DNA from 3 places in the Pseudomonas sp. p50(2008) genome. Region 1 is predicted to be linked to each of the others. Evidence: riboswitches for the same ligand, from Rfam matches in the RefSeq annotation. Region 1 holds a riboswitch; each other region holds the start of a gene.
The links. Region 1 has a riboswitch for cobalamin ahead of H7698_RS15900 (CbtB domain-containing protein). Riboswitches for the same ligand answer to the same signal wherever they lie in the genome.
Positions count from the first base shown of each region.

Region 2: it holds a riboswitch for cobalamin, as region 1 does, so the genes downstream of both, H7698_RS17830 (ABC transporter substrate-binding protein) here and H7698_RS15900 (CbtB domain-containing protein) in region 1, are expected to answer to the same signal.
Region 3: it holds a riboswitch for cobalamin, as region 1 does, so the genes downstream of both, cobO (cob(I)yrinic acid a,c-diamide adenosyltransferase) here and H7698_RS15900 (CbtB domain-containing protein) in region 1, are expected to answer to the same signal.

Region 1 covers NZ_JACMYF010000005.1:254,574-257,974, reverse strand. Annotated here, with positions in the region: gene cobW (cobalamin biosynthesis protein CobW) at 1-289, opposite strand, end outside; cobalamin riboswitch at 390-604, opposite strand; cobalamin riboswitch at 843-1,069, shown strand; gene H7698_RS15900 (CbtB domain-containing protein) at 1,189-1,380, shown strand; gene H7698_RS15895 (CbtA family protein) at 1,392-2,099, shown strand; gene H7698_RS15890 (cobalamin biosynthesis protein) at 2,096-2,509, shown strand; gene cobM (precorrin-4 C(11)-methyltransferase) at 2,591-3,337, shown strand.
Region 2 covers NZ_JACMYF010000006.1:126,549-129,949, reverse strand. Annotated here, with positions in the region: gene H7698_RS17835 (FecCD family ABC transporter permease) at 1-240, opposite strand, end outside; gene H7698_RS17830 (ABC transporter substrate-binding protein) at 237-1,262, opposite strand; cobalamin riboswitch at 1,408-1,602, opposite strand; gene H7698_RS17825 (low affinity iron permease family protein) at 2,352-2,720, opposite strand; gene H7698_RS17820 (hypothetical protein) at 2,945-3,401, shown strand, end outside.
Region 3 covers NZ_JACMYF010000001.1:809,156-812,556, forward strand. Annotated here, with positions in the region: gene H7698_RS03610 (cobyrinate a,c-diamide synthase) at 1-635, opposite strand, end outside; gene cobO (cob(I)yrinic acid a,c-diamide adenosyltransferase) at 632-1,243, opposite strand; cobalamin riboswitch at 1,325-1,557, opposite strand; gene H7698_RS03620 (PQQ-dependent sugar dehydrogenase) at 1,709-3,022, shown strand; gene H7698_RS03625 (C40 family peptidase) at 3,142-3,401, opposite strand, start outside.

The DNA of each region.
Region 1 (3,401 bases):
CACGACGGGCAACCAATTCGCGCATGACCGGGAAAAATTCTTCCTGGACGGTGCAGCACAGGCAACCGTTGGCCAGCTCATAGACGCGGCCGTTGGCTTCTTCTTCGGTGCAGCCGATGGCGCACTGCTTGAGAATTTCACCGTCGATGCCCAGCTCGCCAAACTCGTTGACGATGACGGCGATGCGCCGGCCCTGAGCGTTGTCGAGCATGTGCCGCAGCAAGGTGGTCTTGCCCGAGCCGAGGAAGCCGGTAACGATGGTGACGGGGAGTTTGGCCAGTGTTTTCATCGGATGCCCTTTGGCAAGGTGGCGGGCATGCGGGACGACAATCGCTGCGACAGGTGCGCGCGCGGAAGAGTTCGCCACCGGATCACCCCGCCCGGTTGTAGTGAGAATCTGTTTCGAGGCAGGTCTCCTGGCTGACGGCGTGCCTGGCGGTTTCGCCTGGCATTCGCTGCGCCTTCCCGCGAACCCGTTGGACACGGTTTGCAGTGGCGTGGCAGCGAACATCACCGTTCACAGTTGCGGGGGCAGCCGCGGCTTGAACCGCGTTCCCTTCTTAGCTTCGGTAAATACCGAAGAACCTCGAAAGCGCAAGGCTACGCATGGTCTTGGGGCCGGTCAATGTTCGTGAGGCAACACGGCCCCTGTGGCGAGGGGATTTATCCCCGTTCGGCGGCGAAGCCGTCGCCAAACCTGCCTGCGTTGAATACCTGAAAGAATGCTGGGGGCCGCTTCGCGACCCAACGGGGATAAATCCCCTCGCCACAGGTAAACCCCTCTCATTCGATACCGAGTTGAGAACCCTTGCCAATTGACGCCAAACCCCCGCCCATGCTCTCCTACACGCCTTGTTACGGGTGCCCTTCACAGGGTGAAACGGGAAACCGGTGAATCATGTGCTTTACTCAAGGCCATGTCAGTCCGGTGCTGCCCCCGCAACGGTAAGCGAGTGAAGAATCGAATCCACTGTGCCAGCAGTTCGGCATGGGAAGGTGATTCTTGCAGGTTGAGGCGAAGCCCCAGCCCCTCGTGAGCCCGGAGACCGGCCCGCAACACACAGTGATTTTCACCTTCACTGAATAACAAACCCGCGGTGGGCGGGCGCTGTTGCATCTCTGCGTGCCCGATTCGCAGGGATCTTCCATGCGCTCTATTCACCCGCTGACAGACCAGAGGGAAGCGCCATGTCGACCATCAGCACCACCGGCAGCAACACCGCCAGCAGCACAACGACCCTGACTCAACGCCTGACCGCCGCCTTGTGTGCGTCGATCCTGGGCGCATGCCTTGTGTACTTTGCCGGGTTCTCCCACATCGAAGCGGTGCACAACGCCGCCCACGATACCCGTCACAGCTCCGCATTCCCGTGCCATTGAGACCTGCCGACATGATCAAGCGTATTGCGCAAACCGCAGGTTTCACCGGGCTGCTGGCCGCCCTGCTGCTGACCCTGCTGCAGAGCTTCTGGGTAGCTCCGCTGATTATGCAGGCCGAGACCTACGAAAAATCAGAGCCTGCCGCGGTAGAAATCCATGAGCATACCGGCACCGCCATGGCCGCTCATGCCCACGATGCCGAAGCCTGGGAGCCGCAAGACGGCTGGCAGCGCGTGCTGTCCACCACCGGTGGCAACCTGGTTGTAGCGGTTGGTTTCGCCTTGATGCTCGCTGGCCTCTACACTCTGCGTGCGCCCAATAGCACCGCGCAAGGCTTGCTGTGGGGCCTGGCCGGTTACGCCACGTTCGTGCTCGCGCCAACCCTGGGCCTGCCGCCTGAATTGCCCGGCACTGCCGCTGCCGACCTGGCGCAACGCCAGATCTGGTGGATCGGCGCCGCCGCCTCTACCGCCGTCGGTATCGCATTGATCGTGTTCAGCCGTCACTGGCTGATGAAAGTCCTGGGCGTGGCGATCCTGGCCGTTCCCCACGTGATCGGCGCACCGCAACCGGAAGTGCACTCGATGCTCGCCCCGGAAGCGCTGGAAGCTCAATTCAAAATCGCTTCGCAGTTGACCAACGTCGCGTTCTGGCTGGCCCTGGGCCTGATCAGCGCCTGGTTGTTCCGCCGCAAAGGTGAAGGCCAATACCGCGCATGACCCATGCCAGCACAGCGCAGACACTCGTGGTCGGCCTGGGCTGCCAACGCGGCTGCCCTGTCAGCACGTTGCGGGCGCTGCTCGATCAGGCTCTGCAGGCTCATCAGATTGAATTTCACCAGATCAAGGCACTTGCCAGCATCGACCTGAAACGTGATGAACCGGGCCTGATCGCACTCGCCAAACAGCTGGAGCTACCGATCGTGTACTTCAGCAGTGAGCAGTTGGCGGGTTATCACGGGCAGCTCAGCCATCATTCAGACATCGCCTTTGAGCGCACGGGTTGCTATGGCATCGCCGAAAGCGCCGCCCTGGCCCTCGCCGAACAGCTGGCTGACGCACCGGCAAAGCTGCTGATTTCGCGACAAAAATACGCTCAGGCGACCCTCGCATTGGCGTGTGCCGCTTAAAATCTTCGATAATCCCCACCCCGATCATGAGCAATCTTCATCTGAAGGTGTGCCTCGCCCCTTTTTTCACAGGATACGACGATGACCGTCTTCTTCATTGGCGCAGGCCCCGGCGACCCGGAACTGATCACCGTCAAAGGCCAGCGGCTGATTCGCAGCTGCCCGGTAATCATCTATGCAGGATCTCTGGTGCCCGCTGCAGTCTTGGAGGGGCATCACGCCGAAACGGTGGTGAACAGCGCCGAACTGCATCTGGAACAGATCATTGAATTGATCAAAACCGCCCACAGCGAAGGCAAGGATGTGGCGCGGGTGCATTCCGGTGATCCGAGCCTGTACGGCGCGATTGGCGAACAGATCCGCTACTTGCGTGAGCTCGACATCCCGTTTGAAATCATTCCCGGCGTGACCGCAACGGCGGCTTGCGCAGCGCTGTTGGGAGCCGAACTGACGCTGCCGGATATCTCCCAAAGCGTGATTCTGACCCGTTATGCCGACAAGACCGTGATGCCCGCTGGCGAAGAACTCGCCAGCCTGGCGCAGCACAAGGCGACCATGGCGATCCATTTGGGGGTCAATCACCTTGAAAAAATCCTCGCCGAATTGCTTCCCCATTACGGCGCCGACTGCCCGATCGCGGTGATCCATCGCGCGACATGGCCGGATCAGGATTGGGTGGTGGGGACGATTGAGGACATTGCCGGGAAGGTTGAGACGAAGGGGTTCAGGCGTACGGCATTGATTCTGGTGGGTCGGGTGCTGGGGAGTGATCAGTTCAGCGAGTCATCGCTATACCGTGCGGGGCATGCGCATCTCTACAGGCCCTGAACCGGGCACAACTCAGTGGCTAACCCTGAGCCAGGCACAAAGTAGTGGCTAACCCTGAACCAGG
Region 2 (3,401 bases), on a different contig from region 1:
CCCGCAAGTCGCCAGCCCGGCGCCACAGGCAGCGGCCACCAGTGCGCGGGTCAGGCGGTAGTTCCAGACGATGCCTTCGTCGATGGGATCAAGCACATGCCCGGCCGCCCACAGCTTGTTGGCCAACACCTGGAACACCACGCCCGGCTCGATCGGCGTTTCACCAATGGCCACGCCAGCGATCACTGCCAGCAGCAGTGTCACGAACGCCAGCAGCGTGCGAATCAACGTCCTGGTCATTGCGGCAGGTCGTAGCCATTGATGGCGGTCGCCAGTGTTTCAAGGCCATCGAACATTCTGACGCTGGCCTGCATCGCCATGGCGTCGAGGATAATGATCCGGTTGTTTTTCACCGCGTCCATGTTGCGCGTCACCGGGTCACTGCGCAGGAATTGCAGTTTCTTTTCATGATCGTCAGCAGGGAATCGTCGGCGGTCCATACGTGCAATCACCAGGAACGTCGGGTTGGCCTTGGCGATGGTTTCCCAGCCCACAGTCGGCCATTCCTCGTTGGACTCAACGACGTTGCGCACGCCCAAGGTGTTGAGCATGAAATCCGGGATGCCCTTGTGGCCGGCGACGTACGGGTCGATGTCGAGGCTGGCGCTGGAGAACCAGAACAGCGCGCTGGTGTGCTTCAGGTCCTTGTTCTGCACCGTGGCCATCGACTTCGCCAGGCTGGCCTTGAGTTCGGCGTTCAACTGCTCGCCACGGGCCTGAACATCAAAGATCTGCGCCAATTGGCTGATGCTTTTGTAGATGCTGTCGATGCGAAACGCCTCCAGCCGCGTGCCATCGGCGCCGACCAGGTTGTCTTTGGCTTCGCAATCGGAGGGCATCAGGTAGGTCGCAATATTCAGCTCATGAAACTGCTCGCGAGTGCCCACTGCGCCTTGCGGACCGACCATCCATTCCAGCTCCACCGCCACCAGTTCAGGACGTTTGCCGATCACCGCTTCGAAACTCGGCTCGTTGTCGGCCAGGCGTTCGATCTTGTCGTTCTCGGCTTTGTACGTGGCCAGGACATCGTTGAACCACAGCGATGTGCCGACCAGCTTGTCGCTCAAACCCATGGCATAGAGCATTTCAGTGCCGGCCTGGCCAATGGTCACGGCCCGGACAGGCGCGTGCTGGAACGTCAGCGTGCTGCCGCAGTTTTCGACGGTGAGGGGGTACTGAGTCGGGGTCGCCTGGGCGAGGGCACAAAAGCCCAGGCCCGATAGGAGGGTGGAGAGGAGGGTGGCGAAGCGGGGCAGCAGCATGGGGCGATCTCCATTTGAACCGTACAGGGGAGCCGAGGTATACGGTCTGGAAACACATCATCGAACGCTGCTGCAAAGGCAGTGCAAGGCCGATCACCGAAGTGACGCACGCGGCAAGGATGTCCTTCCCGGACACCCCGCCGGTTAGTGATTTGCTTGGCCGGCAGGTCTCCTGACTGATGCGTCATCGCCTGGCCCCGGCCTTCCCGGGGATGATCCCAGTGGCGTTCGTGGAGCAGGCTCAGCATCTACAGTTGCGGGGGCAGTTCCGTTTGATGCTGTGTGAGCATCACGGATTCCCTATTAATCCCATGTGGAAACCGGCGGCGGCATGGTAGTCGATCAGACCGTCCGAGGGGAACCTGTCTAACCCCGATGCACCCAGATCCACTGTAGGAGCAAAGCGTGCTCGCGATGGCGTCCTCATGAACGACCGTTTTTTCCGGATGTACCCCGATCAACTGTAGGAGTGAGCCTGCTCGCGATGACGGCCTCATGGCCGATGAGTATCCCCTGATGCACCCGGATCAAACTGTGGGAGCTGGCTTGCCAGCGATGGCGGCCTGACAGCCGATGAGTATCTCCCTGATGTACTCGGATCAAACTGTGGGAGCTGGCCTGCCGGCGATGGCGCCCTCATAGCCGATCGATATTTGCTGATGTACCCGATCAAACTGTGGGAGCTGGCTTGCCAGCGATGGCGGCCTGATCGGCGGTGAGATTCTTGCTGGTGTCCATATCCATTTCTGCGGTTACGGCGGCTATTGGTTTCGCCCTTACGGCGAGTCACTTGGAAGAGCCCCAAGTAACCAAGGGCTCTTGCCCCTTTCGTGCGGTGCCTCGCTGAGGCTCGGCATACCCTCGCTCCGGTCCTGCTCCGTGGGCCCGCCGCCATCGGCCATCCATGGCCGGGGGCGGCTAACCCGGCATCCATGCCGGGTTGCCCACTGCGCAGAACCTGCGCTCGGCCTTACGAGGGGGCAAGAAGATCAAAAGCAAATCAAAAGCAGATCAAGTGCAGATCAAGTGCAGATCAGAAGCCGACCGAACTGCGTTTTTTCCACGTATTGGGTGCGTTTGCCGTAGGCCTCAATCACTCACCTTGATCGCCTCAACATCCCCCAAAGCGCTGTAATGCTTACGCAGCTTGCGCAGTTCCCGACTGCCCATTTTGTCCAATGACAAAGTCGCGTTCTGTGCCTCCTGAGTGGCTCGAATCAACTCGTCGATTTTCAGATGCAAGATATCGTTGTCGCGGTTTTGGGTGTTCTGGATGAGGAAGACCATCAGGAACGTGATGATCGTGGTGGAGGTGTTGATGATCAGTTGCCACGTGTCGTTGTAGTGGAAATAGGGACCTGTGAGCGCCCATACGATGATCAGGACAATGGCGGTGAGGAAGGTTTTTGAGCTGCCGGCTCGATTGGAGAGTGCCTGGCAGAATTGTGCGAATTTCATGAATGCCTACTCTTGCGATGGTCAGTGATAGACCGCAGTGATTCTTTGAAATTCTTTTTACTTCTCCTTTGTCCGTGAGCGTTTCCTCCCGTGTATCCGAGGGCTCACGTCGCTCATCATTTTGTTGGAACTCCTTTCAACGTCGCTCCGTCATCTGAACTGAGGGGGGCTGCGAGCGCTCGTGGCGTACCCGATAACGCTTTTTTTGAACAGCGAGGGACGTCATGAATAGTTCAGACAGCAGGACTGACGGTCAGACCGATCGTCAGGACTCCGGAAGACCGGAAGCCGATTTTCAACATTTGAAGGAGGGCGTTACCGAGGCCCTGGGTGATGCGCGCCAGCAGGGGGATGTGCAGTTCGGGCAGTACCGTGACACAGCGGCAGACCAGATCGAGGCACTGGCCCAGGGGGCGAAATCTTTCGTCTCCGAGATTGAAAGCAAGGACACGCTCGGCATGTCCGATTACCTGGCCGACATGGCCGAGTCCATGAGCGGGCTGGCCGGTAATCTGCGTGGCAAAAGTGCCGAACAGCTGCTGCACGATGCAGCCAATCTGGCGCGCAGCAACCCCACGCTGTTCATTGCCGGCAGTGTTGCCCTGGGCTTCGGCCTGTCGCGATTCCTGAAAGCGGGCACGTCTGCGGCCTATACCACCACCCGCGACAGTGACCCCGCCA
Region 3 (3,401 bases), on a different contig from region 1:
CCGGCCAGTGCATCGGCGGCGGCATCGAGGCGCAGGTCCAGGTCATTCAATTCACCCGCTTGCACCAGGCCGAGATGCCGGCTCGGCAATTCGATCCCGGTTTCCCGGGACAATGCACCGTACCAACGCAACCCTTCCGTCAGGCTGCCTTCGAGCAACTGCGCATGGCGCACCGTACCGACCCGATTAGCCAATACGCCGGCAAACGGCAAGTCCGGCTGATAGCGCGCCAGCCCCAAGGCCAGCGCACCAAAGGTCTGCGCCATGGCCGTGCCGTCGATCACGGCCAGCACCGGCACACCGAAATGCCGCGACAGATCGGCACTGGACGGCGTGCCGTCGAACAGCCCCATGACGCCTTCAATGAGGATCAGGTCTGCCTCACCCGCGGCTTCCCACAGGAGCCGACGGCTGTCCTGCTCGCCAACCATCCACATGTCCAGTTGATAGACCGGCGCACCGCTGGCGCGCTCGAGAATCATCGGGTCCAGAAAGTCCGGGCCGCACTTGAACACCCGGACCTTGCGCCCCTGATTGCGATGCAAACGAGCCAGTGCAGCGGTGACGGTGGTCTTGCCCTGACCGGACGCCGGCGCGGCGATGAGTACCGCGGGGCAATGACGGGGTTGATTCACAATTCGACGCCTTTTTGCGCTTTGATCCCGGCCTGGAACGCATGCTTGATCACGCCCATTTCAGTGACGGTATCAGCCAGTTCAATCATTTCCGGCTTGGCGCCGCGCCCGGTTACCACCACGTGCTGCATCGGCGGGCGAGCCTGCAAATCGCTGAGTACCTGATCGAGGTCGAGGTAGCCGTGCTTGAGCGCGATGTTCAACTCGTCCAGCACCACCAGACCAATCGACGGATCGCGCAACAATTCACGAGAAACTGACCACGCCGCTTCGGCAGCAGCAATGTCACGCTGACGGTCCTGGGTTTCCCAGGTGAAACCTTCGCCCATCACATGAAAACGCACCTGCTCCGGAAAGCGGCGGAAGAACAGTTCTTCACCGGTGCTGTTACGCCCCTTGATGAACTGCACCACACCACACTGCATACCGTGCCCCATGGACCGGGCAAGCATGCCGAACGCCGAGCTGCTTTTGCCCTTGCCGTTGCCGGTGAGCACCAGCAGCAGGCCGCATTCATTCGGGGAGTTGGCGATGCGTTCGTCGATCACGGCTTTTTTGCGCAACATGCGCGCCAGGTGGCGTTCGTCGCGATCAGGGGTATCAGTCATGGGAAAGCTCTCCGTTGGGGCTGGATAACGGCGGGCAGGCACAAGAATAGACGGCAAAAAGCCTGGCATCGCCCACCGTGATGCCGCTGGATGGATCAGGCCGGTCTCCGGGCTCATGAGCGGCTTGACGCCGAACTGCGCGCCTTCCCATGCCGATAATCGACACAGTGGCACAAGGCGCAGTTTTTACTCATTTACCGTTGCGGGGGCAGCGCCGGGATCGCGAAGCTTCGTGCAACAAAGCGATCACTCACCGGCTTCCCTGTTTCACTCTGTCGACGACGTCACAGAGCACCTGAAACAAGCCGCGAAGGTTAGAGGGTTGGGGGTGGAGCGTCAATTAAAGACGGGACTTGTCTGCGCGATTAACTGCCGCAGATCGTTTGATTGATTGTGCCCTGTTGAACCATCGCACATTTGCGCTTCTCTACTGATCAGGTCAATGCATTTAAAGGGAAGATCAGCATGCGCAAACCCCAGTTCGCTCTCGTCATCGCGCTCGCCGGAGGTCTCGTCGCCTGCGGTGAAACCTCCAGCCTGCAAGTCTCCGACGGCACCGGTCCGTCACCGAAGTTGCCAGAACCGAACAAGACCCTGATACCGACGGTGAACATCGCCCCGGCCGTTGGCTGGGCTGACGGTGCCAAACCGACAGCCGCGGCCGGCACTCAGGTGGCCGCATTTGCCGAAGGGCTCGATCACCCACGCTGGCTCTACGTGCTGCCCAATGGTGACGTGCTGGTGGCAGAAACCAACGCGCCGCCAAAACCCGATGATGGCAAAGGCATAAAAGGCTGGGTCATGAAGACCGTCATGGGACGCGCGGGGGCCGGCGTCCCGAGTCCGAATCGCATCACGCTGCTGCGGGACAAGGATCACGACGGCATCGCTGAAACCCGCACCGTGTTTCTGGAGAACCTGAATTCGCCCTTCGGCATGACCCTGGTCGGCAATGACCTGTATGTCGCCGACACCGACCGCTTGTTGCGTTTCCACTATGCAGACGGTGACACGGCGATCAAATCGCAACCGATCAAAGTGGTCGATTTGCCGGGTGGCACGCTGAACCACCACTGGACTAAAAACGTTATCGCCAGCAAGGATGGCAGCAAGCTTTACGTCACCGTAGGCTCCAACAGCAACGTCGCGGAAAACGGAATGGACAAGGAAGAAGGTCGCGCGGCCATTTGGGAAGTTGATCGCGCGACAGGCAATCACCGTATTTTCGCTTCCGGCCTGCGCAATCCCAACGGCATGGCCTGGGAGCCGAATAGTGGCGCGTTATGGACCGCGGTCAACGAGCGTGACGAAATCGGCAGTGACTTGGTGCCGGACTACATCACCTCGGTCAAGGACGGTGCCTTTTATGGCTGGCCGTTCAGCTATTACGGCCAGCATGTAGACGTTCGCGTTGAGCCACAAAACCCTGATCTGGTGGCCAAGGCGATTGCTCCAGATTACGCGGTAGGCCCACACACCGCCTCCCTCGGCCTGACGTTTGCGCAAGGCAACACACTGCCAGCCCAGTTCAAGGAAGGCGCGTTCATTGGCCAGCACGGCTCATGGAATCGCAAGCCGCACAGCGGGTACAAAGTGATTTTCGTGCCGTTCAGCGCAGGCAAGCCTACTGGGCAGCCGATCGATGTGCTGACTGGCTTCCTTAATGAAGACGAAAAAGCCATGGGCCGGCCAGTGGGTGTGGTGATCGATCAGCAGGGTTCATTGCTGGTGGCAGATGACGTAGGAAACAAGGTTTGGCGGGTGTCGGCAGTTAAATAAGGTCAAAAAAAATCGCAGCTTTCGGCAGCTTCTGGGGACGTAGGTTCGTCCATTCAGATGCTGCAGACAGCTGCGATTTTTCTATCCAACGTAATCTTTTTGGGCGCAACGGACGTCTGTTACGGATTGCGTGCCAGGTGTTCCGGCTGCAGGACTCGCTTGGCGCTCAGGTATGCCTTCTGCCAATAAGCCTTGGACAGGCTGTCCAGCTTCACCGTACCGCCAGTGGCTGGCGCATGAACGAAGCGGCCTTCACCCACATAGATCCCGGCATGGCTGACCTGGGAACCACCGTTGGTGGCGAAAAAGATCAGATCCCCGGTTTGCAGACCTTCCTTGCCTACGCTGGCGGCCTGCATGCCGATCATCTCGCGGGTGG